2 regions of the Streptomyces sp. NPDC001851 genome follow, and region 1 is predicted to be linked to the other one. Evidence: riboswitches for the same ligand, from Rfam matches in the RefSeq annotation. Region 1 holds a riboswitch; the other holds the start of a gene.

Region 1 (7,386 bases):
TCAGGAACTGCAGAGCAGCTCCGACCAGGCAGCGGAGGCCCGCAAGCAGACCGCCGAGAAGGAGAGGCAACTCGGCATTCTGGCGGGCACCGTGGCGGCGCAGGGTCCCGGCATCACGATGACGGTCGAGGACACGAAGGGGACGGTCAAGGCGGACATGCTGCTCGACGCGATCCAGGAGCTGCGCGCGGCCGGTGCGGAGGCGATCCAGGTGAACGGGGTCCGGGTGGTCGCGAACACCTACTTCACGGACTCGGGCAACGGAGTCGGCGTCGACGGGAACAAGATCAACGCCCCCTATCGTTTCAAGGTCATCGGCAAGCCGCAGGACCTGGAGCCGGCGCTGAACATCCCGGGAGGCGTGGTGCAGACACTTGAGAAGGAGCAGGCCACGGTGACGGTCCAGCAGTCGGGCAAGATCGTCGTGGACGCCTTGCGGCAGGCGAAGCGGCCTGACTACGCTCGGTCGTCCTCCCAGTGAACCGGCGGTGCATGGGGGACTTCCGGCAGGGGCATGAGGTTGCGGGGGGTCGGCGCACCGAAGAGGTGGTGCGTGATGGAAACTGTCTGGTGGATACGGACGTTGTGAGAATGTCCGGCTCGGCCGGTGTAGGCAATCAGGGTTCGTCCTGCCCCACGGGCGGGTCTGTTTCGGTCAAGGGGAATCGCCCGTGAAGTTGTTTGCGAAGTTGTTCGGCAAGAGCGCACGAGAGGGCAGCAGCGGCAGCAACGCGACCGCTCGGCATCGCGCACAGCCTGACGCGGAGGGCCAGCGCCCGCTGTTCCGGGACCAGGTCGCTGGTCCGGGCGGTGACATTTCCGGAGGTCAGGGCGGGGCGTCGGTTGACCCTGCCCAGTCCGGCGGCATAGGTTTCGGGCAACCGTCAACCTCAGGTGCGGGCGGAGGGGTCGCCCCCGGTCCGTACGCGTCCCATGCCCCGGCGGGGCAGCCGCAGCAGGAGGATCCGTCCATGTCGGCCCTGGTGTGTACGAGGTGCGGTAACCGCAATGCGGAGAACGCGCGCTTCTGTTCCAACTGTGGTGCGCCGCTGCGCCCGGGAGTGGCGCCGGAGCGTGCCTCCGAGACGACGTCCACGATCTCGATCTCCGGTCTGGAGGCCTACGACTCCGAGGTCACCGGCCAGACGCAGATGCCGATGCTGTCGCCGGAGGCGCAGGCCGCGGTGGACGCGCTGCCGCTGGGCTCGGCGCTGCTGGTGGTGCGCCGGGGACCGAACTCGGGCAGCCGCTTCCTGCTGGACAGCGACCTGACCACGGCGGGCCGTCATCCGCAGAGCGACATCTTCCTGGACGACGTCACGGTCTCGCGTCGGCACGTGGAGTTCCGGCGTTCGCCGGACGGCTCGTTCACCGTGGCCGACGTGGGCAGTCTGAACGGCACGTACGTCAACCGCGAGCGGATCGACCAGGTCGCGCTGTCGAACGGTGACGAGGTGCAGATCGGCAAGTACCGGCTGGTGTTCTACGCGAGCCGGCAGGGCATCTGACCCGCCCCCGGACCGGCGTCCGGGGGGACACCAGGGAAGGTCCATGCTTCAAACACCGAGCGGCGGTGCCGGAAGCGGTACCGCCGCCAGGGACAGTGGGCTGATGAGCATCGGCACGGTGCTGAACGTGCTGCGCGACGAGTTTCCCGAAGTCACCATCTCCAAGATCCGTTTTCTGGAGGCAGAGGGGCTCATCGAGCCGCAGCGGACCCCTTCGGGGTATCGCAAGTTCAGCGCCGGGGATGTCGAGCGGCTGGCTCATGTGCTGAGGATGCAGCGGGACCACTATCTGCCGCTCAAGGTGATCCGCGAGCGGCTGGACGCCATGGAGCGGGGCGAGCCCGTCCAGCTCCCCCTCGTGGGGCGTCAGCGCACCGCGGAGGACGTCCCGGAGCCGCCCGGGGCGCCCACGGTGGCCCGGGTGGGCAGGGCCGAGCTGCTGGCGGCCGCGGACATCGACGAGGGCGAGCTGAAGGAGTGGGAGTCGTACGGGCTCATCGCTCCCCTGGAGGACGGGGTGTACGACGCCGAAGCCGTCACCGTGGCCTCGCTCGTCGCCGAACTGGGCCGGTTCGGGATCGAGCCGCGCCACCTGCGGGTGATGAAGGCCGCCGCCGACCGCGAGGCCGGACTCGTCGACCAGGTGGTCGCCCCGCTCAGGCGCCACCGCAACCCGCAGACCAGGGCACACGCCGAGGCCCGTACGAAGGAGCTGGCGGCGCTCACCGTGAAGCTGCACGCGGCCCTCGTGCAGACCGCTCTCGGCGTGCGGCTGCCCTGAACCCCGGCGGCTCCCCGGCGGCCGGATCGGGCAGCTGTTCCCGGCCCGACTACCCAAACATCCCGGGCACGGCCTAGGGTTGCTGTGTGAACGAGCTCGATGTCGTAGGTGTCCGGGTCGAAATGCCCTCCAACCAACCGATCGTGCTCCTGCGCGAAGTGGGAGGCGACCGCTACCTCCCCATCTGGATCGGGCCGGGGGAGGCGACGGCGATCGCCTTCGCCCAGCAGGGCATGGCCCCCGCCAGGCCACTGACCCACGACCTGTTCAAGGACGTGCTGGAGGCCGTCGGCCAGGAGCTGACCGAAGTACGCATCACCGATCTGCGGGAAGGCGTCTTCTACGCGGAGCTGGTCTTCGCCAGCGGTGTCGAGGTCAGCGCCCGCCCCTCCGATGCCATAGCGCTGGCCCTGCGCACCGGAACGCCGATCTACGGCAGTGACACGGTGCTGGACGACGCCGGCATCGCCATTCCGGACGAGCAGGAGGACGAGGTGGAGAAGTTCCGCGAGTTCCTCGACCAGATCTCGCCCGAGGACTTCGGCACCAGCAGCCAGTGATCATGAGCGGTCGATGAGCGCCGCCCCGGTGAGACGGGCATGTGCCACCGGCCATGGAGAGCGTCCTACGGCTTCCCCCGAACGCATTCGGCTAGCCTTTCCCCGCGGCGGGACACGGGAAACCACTCCTAGGGTGATTATCACTCGGCGTGCCGAGTGTGGCGATCGTTGACGCACCCCTGGTGACTGCCTACCGTCGTGAGGGCAGGTCAAGGACGGAGGTCGGCGTGAGAACCAGCGGCGACGGTACGGCTGGGGGTGCTCCCGTGCGCGGTTTCGGGGAGAGCGGTCCGTACCCGGTTCACGGCAGCGCGGTGGATCACGCTCCGCAACGGCCGACGGCGGTGCCGAACGGCGGAGGGGCGGCGTCCATGACATCCGAGGAGATCGGCTATCGCGGGCCCACGGCCTGCGCGGCCGCCGGCATCACCTACCGGCAGCTCGACTACTGGGCCCGCACCGGCCTGGTCGAGCCGAGTGTGCGGCCCGCCTACGGGTCGGGCACCCAGCGGCTGTACAGCTTCCGGGACGTGGTCGTCCTGAAGATCGTGAAGCGGTTCCTGGACACCGGGGTCTCGCTGCAGAACATCCGCGCGGCCGTGCAGCACCTGCGAGAACGCGGTTTCCGTGACCTGGAGCGGATGACCCTGATGAGCGATGGCGCCACGGTCTACGAGTGCACCTCGCCGGACGAGGTGCACGCCCTGCTCCAGGGCGGCCAGGGGATCTTCGGGATCGCCGTCGGCGTGGTGTGGCGGGATGTGGAAAGCGCGCTCTCCCAGCTGCACGGCGAGCGCATCGACACGGGTGAGACCCTCGTCGGGCACAACCCGGCGGACGAGCTGGCGCGGCGCCGCAACCGGGCGGTCTGACGCCGCTCCCTGCCGGGCCGGGCATTGTCAGTGCCGTGGTGCAGCATCGGAGATGTGAGAAACGCGCCCACGATCCTGCATCTCGACATGGATGCCTTCTACGCCTCGGTGGAGCAGGCATCCAAGCCGAGCCTGCGCGGGAAGGCGGTCGTCGTGGGCGGCCTCGGACCACGCGGGGTGGTGGCCACCGCGTCGTACGAGGCTCGGGCCTTCGGGGTCCACTCGGCGATGCCCATGGCCCAGGCCCGCCGGCTGGCACCCAACGCCGCCTATCTGGTGCCGCGCTTCACCCTGTACCGGGCGATCAGCGAGCAGGTGATGGCGCTGCTGCGGGAGCTGTCACCGCTGGTGGAGCCGCTCAGTCTGGACGAGGCGTTCGTGGACCTGGAGGCCGGGGGGACGGCCTGGGACGAGGCGTCGGCGCGGCTGGCCGGGAGCAGACTCCGCGCCGACATCCGGGCGGTCACCGGGCTCACCGGGTCGGTCGGGCTCGCCGCCTCCAAGATGCTCGCCAAGATCGCCTCCGAGCAGGCCAAGCCGGACGGCCTGGTGGTCATCGAGCCGGGGTCGGAGCGGGCCCTGCTGGAGCCCATGCCGGTGCGGACCCTGCCCGGGGTCGGCCCGGCCACCGGCGACCACCTGCGCAGAGCCGGGATCACCACGGTCGGGGAACTGGCGGAGGCGGGCGAGGACGAACTGGTCCGGCTGCTCGGCAAGGCGCACGGGCACGCGCTGTACGCCATGGCCCTGGCCCATGACGAGCGGCCGGTGGTCGCCGAGCGCGAGGCGAAGTCGGTATCGGTGGAGGACACGTACGACGTGGACATCCATGACCGGCTGCGGATCGGCCTGGAGGTGCAGCGGCTCGCCGACCGGTGTGTGGGGCGGCTGCGCGAGGCAGGGCTGTCGGGGCGGACCATCGTGCTGAAGGTGCGGCGGTACGACTTCTCGACGCTGACCAGATCGGAGACGCTCAGGGGACCGACGGACGATCCGGCGGTCGTGCGGGAGGCGGCCGCGCGGTTGCTGGACTCGGTGGACACCACGGGCGGGGTACGGCTGCTCGGCGTGGGCGTTTCCGGGCTCGCCGACTACACCCAGGAGGACCTGTTCGCTCAGGCCATGCCGGTGCCTTTGGCGGAGGAGCCGGAGAAGGGTGCGGTTGAAGTCGTTGTGGAGCAGCCGGAGCCCGTCGAACGGCACTGGCGCGCGGGGCAGGACGTGCGGCATGCCGAGTACGGGCCCGGGTGGGTGCAGGGGAGTGGGCTGGGGCGGGTCACCGTGCGGTTTGAGACGCCGCAGTCCCCTCCGGGGCGGGTGCGGACGTTTCTGGTCGGGGATCCCGCCCTGGAGTCCGCGGATCCGTTGCCGTTGGTTGCTCCTTCCCACCCGCCCGCCCGTCTCGGTCAGCCGAGCAGTGGCGAGGATCAGAGGCCTCAGGTCTCCTCCGACCCCGCCAGCTTGCCGAAGTCGTGGTCCGGTACGGACGGAGGCGGGGTCACGTCCAGGCCGTAGTGGTGGTAGAGCTGGAGTTCCTGTTCGGGGGAGAGGTGGCGGCCCACGCCGAAGTCGGGGGCGTCCTTGATCAGGGCGCGGTCGAAGGGGACGTGGAGGGAGCCTTCGACCAGTTCGCTGGGCTCCAGGGGGACGAAGGCGTCCCGCGAGAACAGGCCGGTGCGTATGGCCGCCCACTCGGGCACGCCGGTCGCGTCGTCGAGGTAGACCTCGTCGATGGTGCCGATCTTGGTCCCATTGCGGTCGAACGCCTTGCGGCCGATCAGGTTGCGCGGATCGATCTCGGTCTGCACGGTCCCTCTCCCTCCTCTTGGTCGCAACACATCCGTAAGCACTACAAAAGAGCACATTCAGGGAGGCGGCCACTCGAAGGCTCGGGCGTTGACCTCGCTGGTAGGCTGACAGCGGCTGCTGACCCCGTGCGGGAGAGTCCTCCGACCACCTCGGAGGCGCCGAAGGAGCAAATCCTCCCCGGAATCTCTCAGGCTCACGTACCGCATGGACGAGGTCACTCTGGAAAGCAGGGCGGGTGTCGACGGCTCCCGCCCTCACCGACGGTGAAAGCCGGGGCCCTCGGGTACCCGGTGAAGCTCTCAGGTTGAGATGACAGAGGGGGAGGCCGTCGGGGTATCCGTACCGGGGTGCCCCTCGAAGGTCGCGTCAGACCAGGAGGCCTCCGCAATGACCGCCCATCGCATTCCGCTCTCGGAGCTCGAAGCGGGCATCCCGTTCGAGCAGCGTCACATCGGGCCGGACCAGGAGGCGCGGGCCAAGATGCTCGCGCACGTCGGTTACGGCTCCCTCGACGAGCTGACCGCCGCCGCGGTCCCGGATGTGATCAAGAACGCCGACGCCCTCGACCTGCCGGGCGCCCGCACCGAGGCCGAGGTGCTCGCCGAGCTGCGCTCGCTCGCCGACCGCAACCAGGTCCTCGACTCCATGATCGGCCTGGGCTACTACGGCACCTTCACCCCGCCGGTCATCCTGCGCAACGTCATGGAGAACCCGGCCTGGTACACCGCGTACACGCCCTACCAGCCGGAGATCTCCCAGGGGCGGCTGGAAGCCCTGCTGAACTTCCAGACCGTGGTCGCCGAGCTCACCGGCCTGCCCACCTCCGGTGCCTCCCTGCTCGACGAGGGAACGGCCGCCGCCGAGGCGATGGCCCTGTCGCGGCGCATGGGCAAGAACAAGAAGGGGCTGTTCCTGGTCGACGCGGACGTGCTGCCGCAGACCATCGCCGTCATCGAGACGCGTGCGGAGCCGACCGGTGTCGAGGTCGTCGTCGCCGACCTCAGCGAGGGCATTCCGGCCGCGGTGGCCGAGCGCGAGATCAACGGCGTGCTGATCCAGTACCCGGGCGCCTCCGGCGCCGTACGCGACATCAAGCCGGTCATCGACCAGGCGCACGAGCTGGGCGCCCTGGTCACCGTGGCCGCCGATCTGCTCGCACTGACCCTGCTGACCCCGCCGGGCGAGCTGGGCGCGGACATCGCCGTCGGCACCACCCAGCGCTTCGGTGTGCCGATGGGCTTCGGCGGTCCGCACGCGGGCTACATGGCGGTGCACGAGAAGTTCGCGCGCAGCCTGCCCGGCCGCCTCGTGGGCGTCTCCGTCGACGCCGACGGCAACAAGGCCTACCGGCTCGCGCTGCAGACCCGTGAGCAGCACATCCGCCGGGAGAAGGCCACCAGCAACATCTGCACCGCGCAGGTGCTGCTCGCCGTCATGGCCGGCATGTACGCCGTCTACCACGGGCCGGAGGGCCTGCGGACCATCGCCCGGCGCACGCACCGGTACGCCACGATCCTCGCCGCGGGTCTGAAGGCCGGCGGCGTCGAGATCGTGCACGGCGCCTTCTTCGACACCCTCACCGCGCGGGTGCCCGGCAAGGCCGCCGAGGTGGTCGCCGCCGCCCGGAAGAACGGGGTCAACCTCCACCTGGCCGACGCCGACCACGTCTCGATCGCCTGCGACGAGACCACCAAGCGGGCCCAGCTGGCCGCCGTGTGGTCCGCCTTCGGCGTCGAGGGCGACATCGAGGCGCTGGAGGCGACCGCCGAGGACACCCTGCCCGAGGCGCTCCTGCGCACCGACGCCTACCTCACCCACCCGGTCTTCCACCAGTACCGCTCCGAGACCGCGATGCT
Region 2 (7,386 bases), on a different contig from region 1:
GCCCCTGAGGTCCGCTGCTCCCCTGCCTGCTGATCAGTGACCGTATTGGTAGAAGGGGCGGACGTTCGACTTGAGCCATGCGGCCACCGGGTCGTCCGTCACGTCCAGGAGGACCAGGCTCATCGGCCACTTGACCGGGACTTTGCCCAGGGCGCGGCCCAGGGCCTGCATGGGGAGCGCGCGGAGGTCGCCTTCCCACTGGGAGAGTTCCACGCCGACGAACATCACCGGGTCGTCCGTCTCTATGGCGGCCAGGCAGCGGCGGGCGGTGAGGACCACGCCGGTCTCGGCGAACTCGGCGGACGCGGCGGAGAGGAAGTCGACCGGGTCGTCCTGCCAGTCGGGTTCGAAGAGGCGGACCCGGCCGCCGGTGTTGGGCCCGTCCAGCGGGGTGCGGCCCACCCGGCACAGCTCGGCCACCGCCGCGGGCGGGAGCGGGATGCCGACCAGGGCGTCGGGGTTCACAGCGATGCCGACCTGCGGGGGCAGACCGCGGGCGAACTCCACGGCGGGGGCGATGGTGTACGACATGTGGGAGCCGGCCGCCTGGCGCAGCTGCTCCTCGGAGCTGAACACCGGGACGTACGTCTGGCCGCCGAGGTCCAGCGTGGGCAGGTCCAGCGGGCCGCTGTCGGGGCCGCCGCCGCTCGGCAGCGGGATCCACAGCAGGCTGCGGCCCAGGACCTCGATGATCCGGCCGGCCGCGGCGGGTATGCCGAGGGAGGCCGAGAGCACCTCCTCCAGCTCGTTGCCGGGCCAGCCGCCGTGGGGCTGGGGGTGCGCCTGTGCCGGGAAGTCCGCGGGAATGTCCGCCGGGAAGTCCATCTGCCTACCGCCTGCTGGAAATCTCTGCTGTGACCAAGAAGGCTAGCGGGTGGCGGTGACAGCCCCTCGCCGCGTGCACACCGTCCCCCTCATCCGGTGAACGCGATCCGCCGGAGCGCGTCGGCCGCCGTGCGGTCCAGCAGCACCGCGGCGCCGCAGCCCGCGGGCAGCCCGCCCCGCTCGACCGTGTCGAGCAGCCGGGCGGTCGTACGGCGGTGGCGGCGGAAGGCGTAGCGGGAGACGCCCCGGCCGCGGGTGCGCTGACCCTCGCGGGCGGTGTCGGGCGGGACGTCGAGCAGGAGCAGATGGAGGGTGCCGCCGCGGCGGCGTGCCGCGCGGGTGAGCCAGGCCCGCACCCAGGGCTGGGTGCCGCAGTCGTGCACGACGAGGCCCTCGCCGGTGCGCAGGGCGCGGCGCAGGCCGGTGTAGTGGGCGAGGCGGACCAGCGGGCGGTAGAGGGTGTACGGGAGCGCTCGGGGCAGGCGGGCCGCGAAGCGGTCGCGCGTGTCCTGGGAGTCGACGCGGCGGCCGGCGACCGCGCGCCGCATCAGGGTGGACTTGCCGCTGCCGGGCAGGCCGGTGATCACCACCAGGTCCTGGGGGCCGAAGAGCAGGACGTGCGGGCCGCTGCCGGCGCGGTCGCGCAGGTCGCGGACGACGGGGGCCGGCGCGGGGCGCTGACCCGGCACCGCGATGCCGGTGCCGGCGGTGGCGTACACCAGGGTCCTGTTCATCGTGATCTTCCTCCCCTGTCGGCCCGGTCATCCTCATGCCCGCGATGCGTAAAGAGAAGGTAATGAACGGGGGTGGTGGAGGGGTCCGCGTCCTGCCACAGGTCGGTTACAAAAGCAGGCTCGCCGTGCAATGATGTGGCCGCCAACTGCATACCGGCCGCTTGAATCCGCGCGGGAGAGTCCCTGGCAGCACTGATGCCGGGGCGCCGAAGGAGCAAGTCCCTCCCTTGAATCTCTCAGGCCCCGTTACCGCGCGGGCGAGGCACATCTGAAAAGCGGGCCGCTGCGACAGTGGCTCCACCCAAGGTGCAAGCCGTGATCGTCCCTGTGGCGGTCCTGGCGAACCTCTCAGGTTCCGATGACAGATGGGGAGGAACGTTCCTCGCCTGTCCTGCTTTCCTGGGAGACGACCGTCCGATGAGCAGTACCGAACCCCTTGAGCTGCGCCATACCGCGCTGGACGCGCTGCATCGCTCGCTCGGTGCGACGATGACCGACTTCGCCGGCTGGGACATGCCCCTGCGCTACGGCTCCGAGCGTGACGAGCACCTCGCCGTGCGTACGAAGGCCGGTCTCTTCGACCTCTCCCACATGGGCGAGATCACCGTCACCGGCGCCGGCGCGGCCGCCCTCCTCAACTACGCCCTGGTAGGCAACATCGCCTCCGTCGGCGTCGGCCGCGCCCGCTACACCATGATCTGCCAGGCCGACGGCGGCATCCTGGACGACCTGATCGTCTACCGGCTCGCCGAGACCGAGTACATGGTGGTCGCCAACGCCTCCAACGCCCAGGTGGTGCTGGACGCCCTCGTCGAGCGTTCCGCCGGCTTCGACGCCGAGGTGCGCGACGACCGGGACGCGTACGCGCTGATCGCCGTCCAGGGCCCCGAGTCCCCCGGCATCCTGAAGTCCCTCACCGACGCCGACCTGGACGGCCTGAAGTACTACGCCGGCCTGCCCGGCACGGTCGCCGGCGTCCCGGCCCTGATCGCCCGCACCGGCTACACCGGCGAGGACGGCTTCGAGCTGTTCGTGAAGCCGGAGCACGCCGTGGAGCTGTGGCAGGCGCTGACCAAGGCCGGCGAGGGCGTCGGCCTGGTCCCCTGCGGCCTGTCCTGCCGGGACACCCTGCGCCTGGAGGCGGGCATGCCGCTGTACGGGCACGAGCTGACCACGGCGCTCACCCCCTTCGACGCCGGGCTCGGCCGCGTGGTCAAGTTCGAGAAGGAGGGCGACTTCGTGGGGCGCGAGGCGCTCGCCGAGGCCGCCGCCAGGGCCCAGGAGAACCCGCCGCGGGTCCTCGTCGGGCTGGTCGCCGAGGGCCGGCGGGTGCCGCGCGCCGGGTACGCCGTCGTCGCGGGCGGCCAGGTGATCGGCGAGGTCACCTCCGGCGCCCCCTCCCCCACCCTGGGCAAGCCGATCGCCATGGCGTACGTCGACGCGGCGCACGCGGCCCCGGGCACCGCGGGCGTCGGCGTCGACATCCGGGGCAGCCACGAACCGTACGAGGTCGTGGCGCTGCCGTTCTACAAGCGCCAGAAGTAGACACTGGGCGCGGCCACTGTGTGACCCCGCGCACGTTTCCGCTGCTCATCAGCGGCTTCAGCAGTCCCCCCTTCATCAGCACTCCCGCGCGTACAGGAGAATTCAGGCCATGAGCAACCCCCAGCAGCTGCGCTACAGCAAGGAGCACGAGTGGCTGTCGGCCGCCGAGGACGGCGTCTCGACGGTCGGCATCACCGAGTTCGCGGCCAACGCGCTCGGCGATGTGGTCTACGCCCAGCTCCCCGAGGTCGGCTCCACGGTGACCGCGGGCGAGACCTGCGGCGAGCTGGAGTCCACCAAGTCGGTCTCCGACCTGTACTCGCCGGTCACCGGTGAGGTCACCGAGATCAACGAGGACGTCGTCAACGACCCGTCGCTGGTGAACTCGGCCCCCTTCGAGGGCGGCTGGCTGTTCAAGGTGCGCGTCTCGGAGGAGCCGGCCGACCTGCTCTCCGCCGACGAGTACACCGCCCAGAACGCCGGCTGAGGAGTCGTAGCCGTATGACCTCCCTGAACACGCCCCTGCACGAGCTGGACCCGGAGATCGCCGCCGCGGTCGACGCCGAGCTCGGCCGCCAGCAGTCCACGCTGGAGATGATCGCCTCCGAGAACTTCGCGCCGCTCGCGGTGATGGAGGCGCAGGGCTCCGTCCTCACCAACAAGTACGCCGAGGGCTACCCGGGCCGCCGCTACTACGGCGGCTGCGAGCACGTCGACGTCGCCGAGCAGATCGCCATCGACCGGGTCAAGGAGCTGTTCGGCGCCGAGTACGCCAACGTCCAGCCCCACTCCGGCGCCTCCGCCAACCAGGCGGCCCTGTTCGCGCTGGCCCAGCCCGGGGACACCATCCTCGGCCTGGACCTCGCCCACGGCGGCCACCTGACCCACGGCATGCGCCTGAACTTCTCCGGCAAGCAGTTCAACGTGGTCGCCTACCACGTGGACGCCGCCACCGGCCTGGTCGACATGGCCGAGGTCGAGCGGCTGGCCAAGGAGCACCGCCCGAAGGTGATCATCGCCGGCTGGTCGGCGTACCCGCGGGAGCTGGACTTCGCCGCGTTCCGCCGGATCGCCGACGAGGTCGAGGCCCACCTGTGGGTCGACATGGCGCACTTCGCGGGCCTGGTCGCGGCTGGTCTGCACGCCAACCCGGTGCCGTACGCCGACGTGGTGACCTCCACGACGCACAAGACCCTGGGCGGCCCGCGCGGCGGCATCATCCTCGCCCGCAGCAAGGACTTCGCGAAGAAGCTGAACTCCTCCGTCTTCCCGGGCTTCCAGGGCGGTCCCCTGGAGCACGTGATCGCGGCGAAGGCGGTGTCCTTCAAGGTCGCGGCTTCCGAGGAATTCAAGGAGCGCCAGCGCCGTACAGTGGAGGGCGCGAGGATCCTCGCCGAGCGGCTGACGGCGCCGGACGCGCGCGAGGCCGGCGTGAACGTGCTGTCGGGCGGCACGGACGTGCACCTGATCCTCGTCGACCTGCGCGAGTCCGAGCTGGACGGGCAGCAGGCCGAGGACCGCCTCCACGAGGTCGGCATCACGGTCAACCGCAACGCGGTCCCGAACGACCCGCGCCCGCCGATGGTCACGTCCGGTCTGCGGATCGGCACGCCCGCCCTCGCCACCCGCGGCTTCACGGCCGAGGACTTCGCCGAGGTCGCGGACGTGATCGCGGAGGCGCTGAAGCCGGCGTACGACGCCGAGGCGCTCAAGGCCCGGGTCAAGGCCCTGGCCGACAAGCACCCGCTGTACCCGGCTCTGAACAAGTAAGTCACCTTTCGCGAGGCACCGCGCACACTGGACACCGGAAGGTGCGCGCGGTGCCCGCACCCCGTACCGCCCCTGCTTCACCCGTCTTGAGGAGTTCCCGTGGCCATCTCGGTCTTCGACCTGTTCTCGATCGGCATCGGCCCGTCCAGCTCCCACACGGTCGGCCCGATGCGCGCGGCGCGCATGTTCGCCCGCCGCCTGCGCAACGAAGGCCTGCTGGACCCGGTGGCCTCCCTGAGGTGCGAGCTGTACGGCTCCCTCGGCGCCACCGGCCACGGTCACGGCACCCCGAAGGCGGTCCTGCTCGGCCTGGAGGGCGCCTCGCCCCGCACGGTGGACGTGGAAACGGCCGACGAGCGGGTGGAGGCGATCAAGTCGGCGGGCCGCATCTCGCTGCTCGGCGAACACGAGATCCCCTTCTCCTTCGACGACGACCTGGTCCTGCACCGCCGCAAGGCCCTGCCCTACCACGCCAACGGCATGACGATATGGGCGTACGACGCCTCGGGCGCGGAGCTGTTCTCCAAGACGTACTACTCGGTCGGCGGCGGCTTCGTCGTGGACGAGGACGCGGTCGGCGCGGACCGGATCAAGCTGGACGACACGGTCCTGAAGTATCCCTTCCGTACCGGCGACGAGCTCCTGCGCCTGACGAAGGAGACGGGCCTGTCGATCTCCTCCCTGATGCTGGAGAACGAGCGCGCCTGGCGCACCGAGGAGGAGATCCGGGCGGGCCTGCTGGAGATCTGGCGGGTGATGCGCGAGTGCGTCCAGCGCGGCATGTCCCGTGAGGGCATCCTGCCCGGCGGCCTGAAGGTCCGCCGCCGCGCGGCCGTCTCGGCCCGCCAGCTGCGCGCCGAGGGCGAGCCCTTGGCGCACGCGATGGAGTGGATCACGCTCTACGCGATGGCGGTGAACGAGGAGAACGCGGCGGGCGGCCGCGTGGTGACGGCCCCCACGAACGGCGCGGCCGGCATCATCCCGGCGGTCCTGCACTACTACATCAACTTCGTCCCCGGTGCCGACGAGGACGGCGTCGTCCGCTTCCTCCTGGCCGCCGGCGCGATCGGCATGCTCTTCAAGGAGAACGCCTCCATCTCCGGCGCCGAGGTCGGCTGCCAGGGCGAGGTCGGCTCCGCCTGCTCCATGGCCGCCGGCGCCCTCGCCGAGGTCCTCGGCGGCTCCCCCGAGCAGGTGGAGAACGCCGCCGAGATCGGCATGGAACACAACCTCGGCCTGACCTGCGACCCGGTCGGCGGCCTGGTCCAGATCCCGTGCATCGAGCGCAACGGCATGGCCGCGGTGAAGGCGGTCACCGCCGCCAAGATGGCCATGCGCGGCGACGGCTCCCACAAGGTGTCCCTGGACAAGGTCATCAAGACCATGAAGGACACCGGCGCGGACATGTCGGTGAAGTACAAGGAGACGGCGCGGGGCGGGCTCGCGGTGAACATCATCGAGTGCTGAGAGGACAGGCCCTGACCTGCGCGTTCGCTCCTTTCAGCGCTGTCGGGGCCTTCCCTGCTGCAGGGTCTCGCTCCACGAAGGCACCATCGCAGCCCTCGGAGCACGCACTGGCAAACGAGGCATGTCCGCCTGCGCGGCCACAAATACGCCCTGGACGCGATCGTGGCCGCCACCGCGCTGGCCTCCCCCGCCCCGGTCACCATTCTGACCTCGGATCCGGAGGAGCTTCAGGCCCTGTGCGGCTTCGCGCCGGCCCTGCGGATGAAGGCGAAGCAGGAGGGCTTCTGCTCCGACAAGGATCTGCCGGAGAAGGAGAACGAGGAGAAGGCCAAGGAGCGCAAGCGGTGCGTTCCTTTCGTCGATCACTGCACCGTCACGGTGACAAGGCCGGGATCTGGCAGTTCCGTCGGTGCGGTGTCCCCGTACCACGAGAACTCAAGGGCTGAGAGCCTTCCACCGCTCACCCACACGAGCAGTTCACCGAAGAGTTGGCCCGAGTCGTCTGTGACCGTTCCGGTGGCCGGGATGATGCCGTCCTCGATCGGTGCTGCAGGGATGTCGGCGGGCACTTCCAGGTCGACACTCGGAGACTCGGCCCCCCATGGGCCGGTGACACGGGTTTCTGGCAGTTGGTTCCTCAACTCCTGGACGCCCGGAAATTCGGGCGCGAGGAGCTGCGCGAGGGTGCGCCGTTCGAGGTGGGACAGAGGTCTGGTGGCGGGGTGGTCCGTCATGGTGTCTTTCCTGGGAACTTTTCCTGGATGAACGCGGTTCCGATTCGGGGTATCCCGTTGACCATCGCTCCGCGGATGGTGACCGTTTCCCCGTCGATTGTACGGTCGACGACGAAACCACCGGATTCCGGAAGGTCGTCGCCTTCTCCAAGACTGTTGAGGATGCGGCGAAACGCTTCGGAGCGCCCTCCCGAATTCTTCACTATCTCCTCGAAGCCATGCTTCGGGGGATCGATGACGTGTTCGAGCTTCCGCGGCGTATTGTCCATCTCGAAGGCCTTGTCAAGCGCCTCCTGAGTACACTTCACCAA

Evidence for each region. A riboswitch is a leader RNA that binds a small molecule or an ion and turns the genes downstream of it on or off. The one in region 1 is predicted to bind glycine.
Region 2: another riboswitch for glycine. It lies ahead of gcvT (glycine cleavage system aminomethyltransferase GcvT); the one in region 1 lies ahead of gcvP (aminomethyl-transferring glycine dehydrogenase).

What each region holds. Positions count from the first base shown of each region.
Region 1 covers NZ_JBEOYR010000008.1:5,225-12,610, forward strand. The annotation lists gene ABT171_RS13255 (DUF881 domain-containing protein) at 1-481, shown strand, start outside; gene ABT171_RS13260 (zinc-ribbon and FHA domain-containing protein) at 672-1,508, shown strand; gene ftsR (transcriptional regulator FtsR) at 1,552-2,289, shown strand; gene ABT171_RS13270 (bifunctional nuclease family protein) at 2,376-2,849, shown strand; gene ABT171_RS13275 (MerR family transcriptional regulator) at 3,077-3,721, shown strand; gene ABT171_RS13280 (DNA polymerase IV) at 3,776-5,236, shown strand; gene ABT171_RS13285 (PRC-barrel domain-containing protein) at 5,158-5,529, opposite strand; glycine riboswitch at 5,649-5,743, shown strand; gene gcvP (aminomethyl-transferring glycine dehydrogenase) at 5,918-7,386, shown strand, end outside.
Region 2 covers NZ_JBEOYR010000003.1:48,886-56,271, reverse strand. The annotation lists gene ABT171_RS05285 (enhanced serine sensitivity protein SseB) at 34-825, opposite strand; gene ABT171_RS05280 (AAA family ATPase) at 915-1,559, opposite strand; glycine riboswitch at 1,722-1,821, shown strand; glycine riboswitch at 1,822-1,934, shown strand; gene gcvT (glycine cleavage system aminomethyltransferase GcvT) at 1,977-3,104, shown strand; gene gcvH (glycine cleavage system protein GcvH) at 3,214-3,591, shown strand; gene glyA (serine hydroxymethyltransferase) at 3,606-4,874, shown strand; gene ABT171_RS05260 (L-serine ammonia-lyase) at 4,974-6,341, shown strand; partial or broken gene ABT171_RS05255 (DNA-binding protein) at 6,471-6,584, shown strand; gene ABT171_RS05250 (hypothetical protein) at 6,704-7,075, opposite strand; gene ABT171_RS05245 (RHS repeat-associated core domain-containing protein) at 7,072-7,386, opposite strand, start outside.